DNA from 3 places in the Peribacillus sp. 05N428 genome. Region 2 is predicted to be linked to each of the others. Evidence: predicted binding sites of a transcription regulator. Region 2 holds the regulator's gene; each other region holds the start of a gene.
What was found. The regulator LexA, encoded in region 2, represses DNA repair genes until DNA is damaged. The targets are predictions, from matches to a motif close to CGAACATATGTTCG.
Positions count from the first base shown of each region.

Region 1: a site for LexA is predicted at 1,330-1,343, ahead of recA (recombinase RecA). Genes of this name have one in related genera too.
Region 3: a site for LexA is predicted at 2,270-2,283, ahead of AC1DIV_RS26315 (Y-family DNA polymerase). Genes of this name have one in related genera too.

Region 1 covers NZ_JBFTMS010000011.1:40,026-44,281, reverse strand. Annotated here, with positions in the region: gene AC1DIV_RS12650 (competence/damage-inducible protein A) at 1-1,140, shown strand, start outside; gene recA (recombinase RecA) at 1,489-2,535, shown strand; gene rny (ribonuclease Y) at 2,889-4,256, shown strand, end outside.
Region 2 covers NZ_JBFTMS010000014.1:62,666-66,921, reverse strand. Annotated here, with positions in the region: gene AC1DIV_RS14845 (esterase/lipase family protein) at 1-747, shown strand, start outside; gene lexA (transcriptional repressor LexA) at 1,312-1,935, opposite strand; gene yneA (cell division suppressor protein YneA) at 2,091-2,402, shown strand; gene AC1DIV_RS14830 (YneB family resolvase-like protein) at 2,422-3,078, shown strand; gene AC1DIV_RS14825 (DUF896 domain-containing protein) at 3,144-3,377, shown strand; gene tkt (transketolase) at 3,608-4,256, shown strand, end outside.
Region 3 covers NZ_JBFTMS010000050.1:22,798-27,053, reverse strand. Annotated here, with positions in the region: gene AC1DIV_RS26330 (SDR family NAD(P)-dependent oxidoreductase) at 1-535, shown strand, start outside; gene AC1DIV_RS26325 (hypothetical protein) at 684-1,211, shown strand; gene AC1DIV_RS26320 (C40 family peptidase) at 1,263-1,922, opposite strand; gene AC1DIV_RS26315 (Y-family DNA polymerase) at 2,337-3,596, shown strand; gene AC1DIV_RS26310 (YolD-like family protein) at 3,623-3,955, shown strand; gene AC1DIV_RS26305 (iron-sulfur cluster biosynthesis family protein) at 4,180-4,256, shown strand, end outside.

The sequences.
Region 1 (4,256 bases), on a different contig from region 2:
ATGGGAATCAACGTTTTTTACCATACTGTGGTCGGAGATAACGACCGCCGATTACAACAAGCTATAGAAATCGCTGAATCGAGGGCGAACTTGATTGTTTTTACCGGTGGGCTTGGTCCTACCAAAGATGACTTAACGAAAGAAACGATTGCTCGCCATATCGGGAAAAAGCTCGTTTTTAATGATGAAGCTTTGCAATCCATTGAAGCTTACTTCCAAAAACGGGAACGGCCGATGACGGAAAACAACAAAAAGCAGGCCCTTGTCTTGGAAGGCAGTGAAGTGTTGGCAAACGATCATGGCATGGCCCCGGGAATGGTTTTGTCCAAATCTGGGATTACATATATGCTCCTGCCTGGTCCACCAAGTGAAATGGAGCCGATGTTTTTAAGTTATGGTTATGAAAAAATCATGAATAAATTGGAAAAGCATGAACGGATCGATTCCAAGGTTCTTCGGTTCTACGGTATAGGTGAAGCCGAACTGGAAACGGTGATTGAAGATCTCCTTGTCAATCAAACGAATCCGACAATCGCTCCGCTTGCAGCCGAAGGGGAAGTGACGTTAAGGATCACCGCCAAAGGCCCTTCTAAAGAAAAATGCGAAGAACTTATTTTAGAAACGGAAAAAGAAATTCTTAGCCGGGTCGGCAAGTTCCATTATGGAAGTGATAATACTTCGCTAATAAAGGAACTTGTAAAAGAATTAACGGTCCGCAAGCTTTCAATCGCGGCAGCTGAAAGCTTGACCGGGGGGATGTTCCAAGAACAGCTGACAACCATCCCGGGCGCCGGTAAAGTCTTTAAGGGCGGAATGGTCTGCTATACGAATGATGCGAAGTCCAATGTCCTCGGCGTCAGTGATGATACCATATCTGAGTATGGGGTGGTCAGCGGTGAGTGTGCAATGGAAATGGCCTCTAATGTCCGGAGTAAGCTCGATGCGGATGTAGGCATAAGCTTTACGGGTGTTGCGGGGCCGGACGAACAAGAAGGCAAGCCTGTAGGTACAGTATTTATTGGCATTTCCTATCGGGATGGAAACACTCACTTCAAGGAGTTGAATCTTTCCGGAAGCAGGGCGCAAAACCGTATTCGGAGTGTGAAGTACGGTTGTCATTACCTATTAAGGGATTTATAAACGCCATAAGCAGAGCTTTTTTACAGCTCTGCTTTTTATTTGGTTTTAGAAGTTTGTTTCTTGAAAAATAGGGAAAAAAGAAAAAAGTTAATTCAATGAAAATGTTTTTTTTAGGGAGTAAGTGAAGCGAAATGGAGATTTCCTTAAGCTAAAACGCTTTTTTACAAAGAATATCCCGAAAGAAAAAAACGAATGAATGTTCGACTTTTTGCTTGGCAAAATAGTAAAAAGAGTATATAGTAAAGATAGGTTTTGAGACAGGTTACAAACCTTGATCTCGAATAATTGCTAACGTAAGTACACCTTTAATCGGACAGCCGATTAGTTGAATATAGAGGAGGAAATTGAGTGAGTGATCGTCAAGCGGCTTTAGATATGGCGTTAAAACAAATTGAGAAACAATTTGGTAAAGGTTCGATTATGAAACTTGGGGAACAGACTGATCGTAGGATTTCAACGATCTCAAGCGGTTCTTTAGCATTGGACGTAGCGTTGGGAGTGGGCGGATATCCAAGAGGCCGGGTCATTGAGATATATGGACCTGAAAGCTCCGGTAAAACGACTGTAGCATTACATGCCATTGCAGAGGTACAAAAGACTGGCGGGACGGCTGCATTTATTGATGCCGAGCATGCTTTAGATCCAGCATATTCAGAAAAACTTGGTGTGAATATCGATGAGTTACTGCTTTCACAGCCTGATACGGGTGAACAAGCCTTAGAGATTGCTGAAGCGTTAGTTCGAAGCGGAGCGGTAGATATCATTGTCATTGACTCGGTGGCAGCACTTGTTCCTAAAGCTGAAATCGAAGGCGAAATGGGAGATTCCCATATGGGTCTCCAAGCCCGGATGATGTCTCAGGCACTTAGAAAACTGTCTGGTTCCATTAATAAATCAAATACCATTGCCATTTTCATTAACCAAGTCCGTGAAAAAATCGGTGTTATGTTTGGGAATCCAGAAACGACTCCGGGAGGCCGGGCATTGAAGTTCTATTCAACTGTTCGTCTGGAAGTGCGCCGTGCGGAGCAATTAAAACAAGGTAATGAAATCGTGGGTAATAAAACGAAAATCAAAGTTGTAAAAAACAAGGTTGCTCCACCATTCCGCCAAGCAGAAGTTGACATCATGTATGGTCAAGGGATTTCACAGGAAGGTGAAATCATCGATATGGGTGCAGACCTTGATATCGTCCTTAAAAGCGGCTCATGGTATTCATACAATGAAGAGCGTGTCGGACAAGGCCGTGAAAATGCGAAGCTGTTCCTGAAAGAAAATCAGGATATCGCTCAGGAAATTTCTCAGAAAATCAGAGATCACTATAATCTTGATGGAGAGCATGAATTACCACCAGAAGAAAATGAAACAGAAGAGCATTTTGAATTGCTTGATTAATGATATTTGGAAAAGGCCTAAGCTTATTCGCTTAGGCCTTTTCTGTATATTTTAAGAAAAATGCGAAATTTCCAGCGGATTAAATGGCATTGTAATCAGATTTACAGACTTCTTCCATAATGAATGCTGTACATTATGATGGTTAATATTAAGAAAACTTGAATAATCATTGATACATAAGGGACAAACGCTTGACAATAAAAATTCTCAACTATACAATTAATATGTATATTTTACAATTTTTCAAACTAAAATTTTGAAAATTAAGTGCTGTATATTGAATTTATGTGCAATGTACTTGCCGACAGTTCAACATTTTATGTAAAAAGTTCATAGCAAGGGGAGGTGAAACGATGGAACCCATGACAATCATCTTCACTTTGCTTGGCCTAATCGTCGGTGCAGTTGTTGGTTATTTTATTCACAAATCAAAATTTGAGAGTAGAATAGCAGGGGCAAAGGGCTCTGCAGAACACATCCTTGAGGATGCAAAACGTGAAGCGGAAGCACTTAAGAAAGAAGCCTTGTTGGAAGCAAAAGATGAAATTCATAAAGTTCGTGCCGATTCGGATCGGGAAGCCCGTGAAAGAAGGAACGAATTACAAAAACAAGAAAATCGGTTATTGCAAAGAGAAGAGAATCTGGACCGTAAGGATGAAACGTTAGACAAACGTGAGAGCCTTTTGGAGAAAAAAGATGATTCTCTAAACCAAAGACAACAGCATATTGAAGAGATGGAAAGCAAAGTGGAAGAGATGGTTCGTAAGCAGCAAACAGAGCTTGAACGTGTTTCCGGTTTAACTCGTGAAGAGGCTAAAGCAATCATTATAGACCGAATGGAAAACGAGCTTGCTCACGATGTAGCGCTTATGATTAAAGAAAGTGATACCCGTGCCAAAGAAGAAGCTGATAAAAAAGCAAAAGAAGTCCTTTCTCTTGCCATTCAGCGTTGTGCGGCTGATCATGTTGCAGAGACCACCGTTTCTGTAGTAAATCTTCCAAACGATGAAATGAAAGGACGGATAATCGGACGTGAAGGACGAAATATCCGGACGTTAGAAACGCTAACAGGTATTGACCTTATTATTGATGATACTCCTGAAGCTGTCATTTTATCTGGATTCGATCCAATTAGACGGGAAACGGCACGCTTGGCTCTTGAGAAACTTGTTCAGGACGGACGGATCCATCCGGCTCGCATTGAAGAAATGGTTGACAAAGCAAGACGTGAGGTAGATGAACATATTCGTGAAATTGGTGAACAGACTACTTTTGAAGTTGGAGTTCACGGTCTCCATCCAGATCTCATCAAAATACTAGGACGTTTGAAATTCCGTACCAGTTATGGGCAAAACGTACTTAAACATTCAATTGAAGTGGCCCAGCTTTCAGGTTTACTGGCCGCTGAGCTTGGTGAGGATGAAGTTCTTGCCCGCCGTGCAGGTTTATTGCATGATATTGGGAAAGCGATCGATCATGAAGTGGAAGGCAGTCACGTTGAAATTGGCGTTGAATTAGCAACCAAATATAAAGAGCATCCAACTGTCATTAACAGCATCGCTTCACATCATGGCGATACGGAACCAACTTCCATCATTTCAGTGCTTGTGGCTGCCGCTGATGCATTATCAGCTGCAAGACCGGGAGCAAGAAGTGAAACGCTTGAAAATTACATTAGAAGACTTGAAAAGCTTGAGGAAATTTCCGAGTCCTATGATGGA
Region 2 (4,256 bases):
GGCTCAGCTGTATTTTCAAGAATTGAACCCTATTTAAAAAGCACATCCACCACTGGGATTCCTGCATATCATGTCAATTATAAAGAACGAGTTGAAGATGATGTCATTACAACCGCACTCGCTCAAACCGTTCTGGGTGATGTCCTGAAACAAAATGTCTGGGTCGAACAAAGCTTCCATGTAAATGAAGCGGCCCCAGGTAATATAAGCATATATACAGCCTCAAATGATGTCGAGGTTGAATTGATTTCTCCATCCAATAAAAAGTATTCACCTTCCTTAAAGGTCCATTCAGCCAAAAATGAAACTTCCTTTTTTAATGGTGCAACCATCCAATCATTCTACAGAAATAACCTTGAAATTGGTGACTGGAAAGTACGAATGAAGACTAAATCGCCAAAAGACGCCTTCCTGTTCACAGCCCAATTTAACGAAAAGAATCCCATTACATTAAGTATGGCCGGTAAAGTTAAGCAAAAAGATGCAAAATTTTTAATAAAGAATCCAATGAATGATAAAAAAAGACCAATCAGTACAACATTTTTGGTTCATCTGATAGATGAAACCGGTAATGAAATTAGTGAAAAAAACTCAATTAAGGCAATGGATACTGAAAATTTTACTGGCACCCTTCCAGAAGTACCTAAGTCAGGTGTTTATAATGTAACAATAGATGTTAAGGAAAAAAATGTGGATGGTACCGAAAGAACCCGGACGCTGATTCGTTCGGTCTATATTGAGAAATAGCGAAATGCCTTCTCTTAGTTGAGGAGGCATTTTTTTGATGAAATATGAGGTAGGTGCGAAATGGTACGGGTAACTAGGGAGATGGTAATTCCGCCAATGTAAACAGCCGTACTCCTATATAAAAGTATTAATTCAACGGGTGTTAGGTGGATATATTTAGGAGTGAGTTCCCTGGAAATAAAGATTTATGCTTGGTAATGAAAGATCTAATGAGCAAGGAAACATTCATTAAGCAAATTGCTCCTTATGGCCAGAAAATTAAACAGGACATATTGGTGGAATGACTTGGTCGATCTAACCTTATTAAAGTGAACCAAAGGTTAAAAGTGAAATTAATTGTAAAGGGGGGATTTTAAACCCTCTTTTTTTTATTTCAATGAGCTTTCTTCCAAAGTACATATTACCAGAAAGGCGATGGTCTAACTTTCATCCGTTATAAAGGATGTTTAATTTCCCATGAAACTAGATTCTATTAAAAAATATTTCAATATCTACTCTTCCAAATGCATATTGAGAGAATTCTGGACATAAATTAAACAAACAAAAAAAGCGCGGGAAGCGCTTTTAGTGTATTTGTCTATATAAGCCTATTACTTTTCCAAGTATCGAAACATCTCGTAAAATAATTGGTTCCATATTTGAGTTCTCAGGCTGAAGCCTTATGTAATCCGGTTCCTTAAAGAATCGTTTTACAGTGGCTTCATCATCTTCCGTCATCGCCACGACGATATCTCCATTATTGGCACTGCTTTGTTGTTTCACGATGACATAATCTCCATCATGAATTCCTGCTTCAATCATACTTTCACCCATGATTTCCAGCATGAATACATGGTCATCATGTGGAACCATGCTTTCGGGAAGCGGAAAGTATTCTTCAATGTTCTCAATAGCTGTTATCGGCATGCCCGCTGTTACTTTTCCAAGTAACGGCACGTTCACGACATTGGCTTTGGGAATATTGTTCGCTTCCTCCAAATTCATTATTTCAATGGCCCTTGGCTTGGTTGGGTCACGTCTAATAAGGCCTTTACTTTCCAGGCGGGATAAATGTCCGTGTACTGTTGAACTTGATGCAAGTCCCACTGCTTCGCCAATCTCCCGTACGGAAGGCGGATACCCTTTTTGGCGAACCTCTTCTTTAATGAAATCAAGAATATCTTGCTGCCGTTTTGATAGTTTTGTCATTTGTGCACCTCTTCCCCAATGTTCTTTGCTACATTATAGCATGGCCCCCATCTCTATACAAACATAAGTTCGAATTTTGTTGTTGACTGAAACAAACGTTCGTATTATAATTTGATCATAACATACGAACGAACATTCGCTTTGGAGGGATTATTATGAAAAAATTATACAAAAATTATATTTATACGATTCTATTAGCGGGATCAGTATTCATCTTTTCAATTTTATTCTCTTGTACATTGAACAATGATCAAAAAAAGGATTTCCTTTCTATAGAAGTAAGCGAAGGTGACACCCTATGGGGAATTGCCGAAGAATATGAAGAAACAAATTTGACAAAAAAAGAATTCATTGGTTGGATAGAAGAGAATAATGGAGTCAGTGCGGATTCGATAAAACCTGGACAAATCATTGTCATACCGGTTAAAGGGGAAGAACTTGTCCAGAATTTGGCCAGTGAGCAGTAAGTAGTAAAGGTAGGGTATTATGAAGGCGGTAATCTATTGTAGGGTCAGCACCGAAAAAGAGTCACAGGAAACATCATTGGCAAGGCAGGAAGATGAATTAGTCAAATTGGCTGAAAAGATGGATGTGGAAGTTGTCTCCATTATAAAAGAACAGGCAAGTGGTTATGAGTTGAATCGGGATGGCATTTTTGACATGCTCGAACTATTTAAAACCAAAGAAGCTGAAGTCCTTTTAATCCAGGACGAAACAAGACTGGGAAGAGGGAATGCCAAAATAGCCCTTTTCCATGTCATCCTTAAAGAAGATGTGAAAATTTATACGCTCTCACACGATGGGGAGCTGGAGTTATCGGATTCGGATGCCATGGTCATCCAGATAGTGGGCATTGTAGAAGAATATCAAAGGAAACTACATAATCTTAAAATAAAGCGCGGAATGATGAGAGCCGTTGAAAAAGGGTACCGTCCTCAAAAAAATCTTCACAACCAAAGGAATTCCACTGGAAGGGACCGTATGGAGATTCCTATTGAAGAAATTATTAAACTGCGTGCCAATGGGTTGACATTCTCAGAAATCGCAGCCACATTAAGGGGCTTTGGATACAATGTATCTAAGGCTACTGTGAACAGGCGTTTTCTCGAACATCAAATGAATACAAAGGAAAGTAAATCATAGAACTTGTAATTTCGCTTTTTTTTTAATACCATGACAATATCCGCAGATTATGAAGGAGCGAAATTATGTTATCAAAAGAAAAAATAGCCCGTATAAATGTACTTTCTAAAAAGGCAAAGGCTGAAGGCTTGACGGAAGTTGAAGCGAAAGAGCAAACCCAATTGAGAAGTGAATATTTGGAAACATTCAGAAAATCCATGTCCGACACGTTGGAGCATGTGAAAGTCGTGGATCCAGAGGGTAATGACGTCACTCCTCAAAAGATAAAAAATATAAAAGAAAAACGAAATTTACATTAATGCTTGGATTCCTCTGATGGAACATTCCATTTGAGGATTCTTTGGCATTTTGGAGTAAAAAGAGAGTGCATTCATGTATGTATTCTCCTATTTAGTTTAATCTAAATAGGGGCTTCTCTTATTTCTAGAAAATTTTAATATTGAGGCAGTAAATAGTGATTTTAGTTGTGATATTATGCTTGTCACTATAATATAAAGAGGTACATTACAGGAAGGGATGTTTTTACAATATGTTAGATAAATTAGATGCACTTTCTATCAATACGATTCGTACATTATCAATTGATGCAATTGAAAAGGCTAATTCCGGCCATCCAGGTATGCCAATGGGGGCAGCGCCAATGGCGTATAAACTATGGACCGAATATATGAACCATAACCCGAAAAATCCAGATTGGTTTAATAGAGATCGCTTTGTTCTTTCAGCTGGACATGGTTCTATGCTGTTATACAGCCTTCTTCATTTATCGGGCTATGGCTTATCTATCGATGATTTGAAAAGCTTCCGTCAATGGGGCAGTAAAACTCCAGGACATCCTGAATTCGGACATACGGCTGGTGTAGATGCAACTACCGGGCCGCTTGGACAAGGTATTGCAATGGCAGTCGGAATGGCAATGGCTGAACGTCACTTGGCTGAAAGCTATAACCGCGATTCTTATAATGTGGTCGATCATTATACATATAGCATTTGTGGAGATGGAGATTTAATGGAAGGTGTTTCTGCAGAAGCCGCTTCATTAGCTGGACATCTACAACTGGGAAGACTTGTTGTTTTATATGATTCTAATGATATTTCCCTTGACGGCGACTTAAGTCAATCATTTAGTGAAAGCGTAGCAGACCGGTTCAAATCTTATGGATGGCAATATATCCGCG
Region 3 (4,256 bases), on a different contig from region 2:
TGTGTTGGTCAACAATGCTGGTTTCGGCACGTTTAAAGAAGCGCAGGATACGGAATTAAATGAAACGAAAGCAATGTTTGCTGTCAACGTCATTGGATTAATGGCCTGCACAAAGCTGGTTCTGCCGTATATGAAGCAGAGAAAATCGGGGCATATCATCAATATCGCTTCACAGGCCGGTAAAATCGCCACTCCTAAATCAACATTGTACTCTTCTACCAAGTTCGCAGTTCTTGGCTATTCAAACGCACTTCGGCTCGAACTGATGGAAGATCATGTTTTTGTGACCACCGTCAATCCTGGCCCTATAGAAACGAATTTCTTTAACATTGCGGATGAATCAGGTACATACTTAAAGAACGTTGAAAAATTCATGCTTAAGCCTGGAGATGTCGCTGCTAAAATCGTTGCGGCGATGCTGACCAACAAGAGGGAAATCAATCTCCCTGGCTGGATGAATTTAGCTGGGAAATGGTATAACATGTTTCCGAAGGTCACCGAAACATTAGGAAAAAAAGCATTTTTCAAAAAGTAGGCTAGTCTTTCGATACCAGACGAAAAATGGTCCAATAATAGGTAAAGGGGAATGTCGATGACATTCCCCTTTGATTTAACCGAAGTTATCATTTGAATGGGTAACTATTTCATGGGGAGTCCGTCTATTTCTATTAGGAGGGATTTTCATGAAGATGATGGTAAACCTTTATATATATTTATTCGTCGCCCTTATTCTGGGCAGCTGTCAATCCCCCGATTGGAACATGGATGAATCCATTGATAAAGGGGAAGAAGGTTTCATTACGGATCTTGACGATAAGAGGATTTTAATTAAAGGGACGTACTATAAGGTGACCAATGATACATATATTCAAGATCAACATGGTAATGACCTCGATTATTCCGAACTGGAAATAGGGATGAAAGTGAAACCATGGCACCGGGGCGGGGTGAAGAAATCATTTCCTGGGAAAGCGGAAGCGGAATTGATTCTTGTTTTGACGGATGAAAATAGCTTGGCCGAACAAAGGGCGGTCATTGCTGCTCTCGATCATGTCAGCAAAGCGGAAAGTCAGCGATTCATGGTTCTCGAAGTCGCCCATTTACCTTCAGAGCATGTTTATAATATCGAAATGATGAATCGTTCCAACTTGGATTCTTCATTCATTGTGACAGTTGAGGATGTAACGGATGAAATATTATATATAAAATAAAACAACCGGACTGAATCACTTTGAATTCCGTCCGGCTGTTTGTCCTGGATTTTATAAAGTTTTCGCACCTAAATATTTTGGTTTCCAATAAGAATTATCCATATCCGTAATGGTTATTCCTTTGGAAGACGTAGCACTAATGAATTGACCATTTCCGATATAGATCCCAACATGGGATACTCCTGTTCTTCCAGAAGAAGTATCAAAGAATACAAGATCACCCTTAGCTGGTGAAGATACTTTTAAACCCGTATTGGAATAGAGCAAGGATGTTGTACGCGGTAAGGTAATTCCTTGAGATTTCTGGAATACGTAATAGACGAAGCCTGAGCAGTCAAATCCAGTTGGTGTTGTTCCGCCCCATTTGTAGGGTTTGCCTATTAAGGTTTTTGCATAGCTGATCAAGCTAGTATTATTGACATTATAAACACCAAGCGCATTAAATGTGTTACGGCCGGCAATTCCGTCGGCAGTCAACCCTTTGGCTTTTTGGAATTTTTTTACTGCAGATACAGAATAGGTGCCGTAATATGTAGTCAGTGAACCTGAATATGTGAAATAACCTTTGGTTTTTAATAGTTGTTGTAGTTGTTTGACATCACTATGTGTCATTCCGGGTCTGAGGGTTTGGTCTCCAATATTGGCAAAGGCTTGCAGTGGGGTTAGCATCATGGCAGATGCAACAGCAGCTGAAGCGATCCATTTCTTCATAATTTTCATTTCCTCTCTATCTATCTCTCTATTATTTCTTAACAATATTATCCTACAATACCATTATGACAAATAGACATAATTTTGGTTACATTTTCATTACAAAAAATGAGCATTAAGACTGGATTCCAAGTAGACGAAAGCCTGTTGAAAAGGGTGGGGGGATTTTAAAAGACTAAGCATATGGACCTACTTAAAATTATTCAAGCTACCAATTAATCTTTTTCAAAAAAACAATCTGGATGCTAAGTTTAAATTTGGTATTTTATCCATTTTTAGTATCTATTATATTTTTCAAGGAAATTACAATAAAAAGTAGAAATTTGTATGAAAACTTCCATTGAATAAGAACGTATATTCGGTTAAAGTTATGAATATAATAAAGCGAACGTATATTCTTGTTAGGGTGAAGAAATGATGGATTATGGGACGATGCCGAAACAATCAATTATGTGTATCGATATGAAAAGTTTTTATGCAAGCTGTTCAGCGGTCATGCTTGGTCTGGACCCGCTTGATTGTTATCTGGCGGTGGTTGGTGATTTGAAGAGGACAGGGAGCATTGTGCTCGCGGCTTCTCCAAAGATGAAGAAGGAATTTGGCATCAAGACAGGTTCGCGGATGTTTGAGATCCCGAATGACCCGAGGATTGTCGTCGTTGAACCTAAAATGGCGACTTATTTAAGGGTTTCGACGGAAATCACCCGCTTGTTCAACCGTTATGTGCCAAAAGAAGCGATTCACGTATATAGTGTGGACGAAAGTTTTGTGAAAGTCGATGGTGCCGCTTCTTTATGGGGAGATGCCCGCATGATAGCTGAAAAGATAAAAGATGAAATTGAACGGGAATTACAGCTCCCCTGTGCCATTGGAATTGGACCGAACATGCTCATGGCAAAACTTTGCCTTGATTTGGAAGCCAAACATCAGGGGATTGCAGAATGGAAGTATGAGGATGTGCCAAGCAAACTTTGGCCGATTTCCCCGCTTCGTGAAATGTGGGGGATCGGCAGGCGCGTAGAAAAAACCCTTCATGGAATGGGTATATTTACGGTTGGGCAGCTTGCCAATTATGATCTTGAATTACTTGAAGCGAAGTTTGGAATTATGGGCAATCAGCTTTACCACCATGCCTGGGGAATAGATTTATCCGATATGGGGGCAGCGATCATCGAAGGGCAGGTCAGCTTCGGCAAAAGTCAAATCCTGCTGCGGGATTATAAGGATGAGCATGAGGTAAAGCAGGTCATGCTGGAAATTTGCGAAGAAGTTGGAAGAAGGGCACGCACCCATCGTAAGGCAGGAAGAACGGTGAGCCTAGGCATTGGTTACAGCAAGGATGAGTTTGGCGGAGGTTTCCATCGTTCGCGTTCGATTAATGAACCGACCAACATCACGATGGAGTTATATAAAGTTTGCCTGGAGCTTTTCCATGAGAACTATAAGCAAAAAACGGTTCGAAGCATAGAGGTCAGACTCTCGAATATTGTGGATGATAATGAGATGCAGCTGACTTTATTTGATGCTTCGCGCTGGAAGAAGCGGGAATTGAGTTACACGGTTGATCGAATCCGCCACAAATATGGAGCCAAATCGTTATTGCGTGCCGTTTCGTATACAGAAGCAGGTACAGCCGTATACCGAAGCAAGCTGCTTGGTGGGCATAAGGCGTAAGGCTGACTTTGAAAGGAGGGAAAAGAATGATTCGTGATCGCGGCCGTATCAAATGGACATCGATGATGTTGCCGGAACATGTGAAGATGCTCCGGGATTGGGTGGTGGAGGATGGCTATGAAACGAAGCGCATCCTGGATGAGCAGCAACTGGAAGAAATGAATGCGGTAATGGGGGAAGCGATGGAGGAAAGAAAGGATGTCACGATTGCTCATTATGAAGGAAACCGGTATCAGCTGTTAATCGGCAGGATCCATTATTATAATGAGCTCACCCAAAAGCTCCATATCGTTGACCGGTTTGAGCAGGCTCACTATATCAGGCTTTCCGATATAGCGGATGTAAGGATAATGGAATGATGAGCGGAAGGGCTGTTCCCCAAGGGACAGCCTTTCATTTTCGAAACGGCATCGTGATGAAAGGACTGACGTGATATAAGAGAATCGGCATTTGTTAGAACGGTCCATGAGGAAAGTGATTTCCGTGAGGGCAGATCTTGCATAAGGAAGCAGGCAGTTTCGTTAACAGAAACGTTTTTATCGTTTATAATGGGGGAATGCAAAGACATCGGGAGGCAGCAATCATGTATATTGAATGGACGGAAACAGCGGCTGAGAAAATAGCCGGTAAGGTACAGGGACAAGAAGGATATTTACAGTT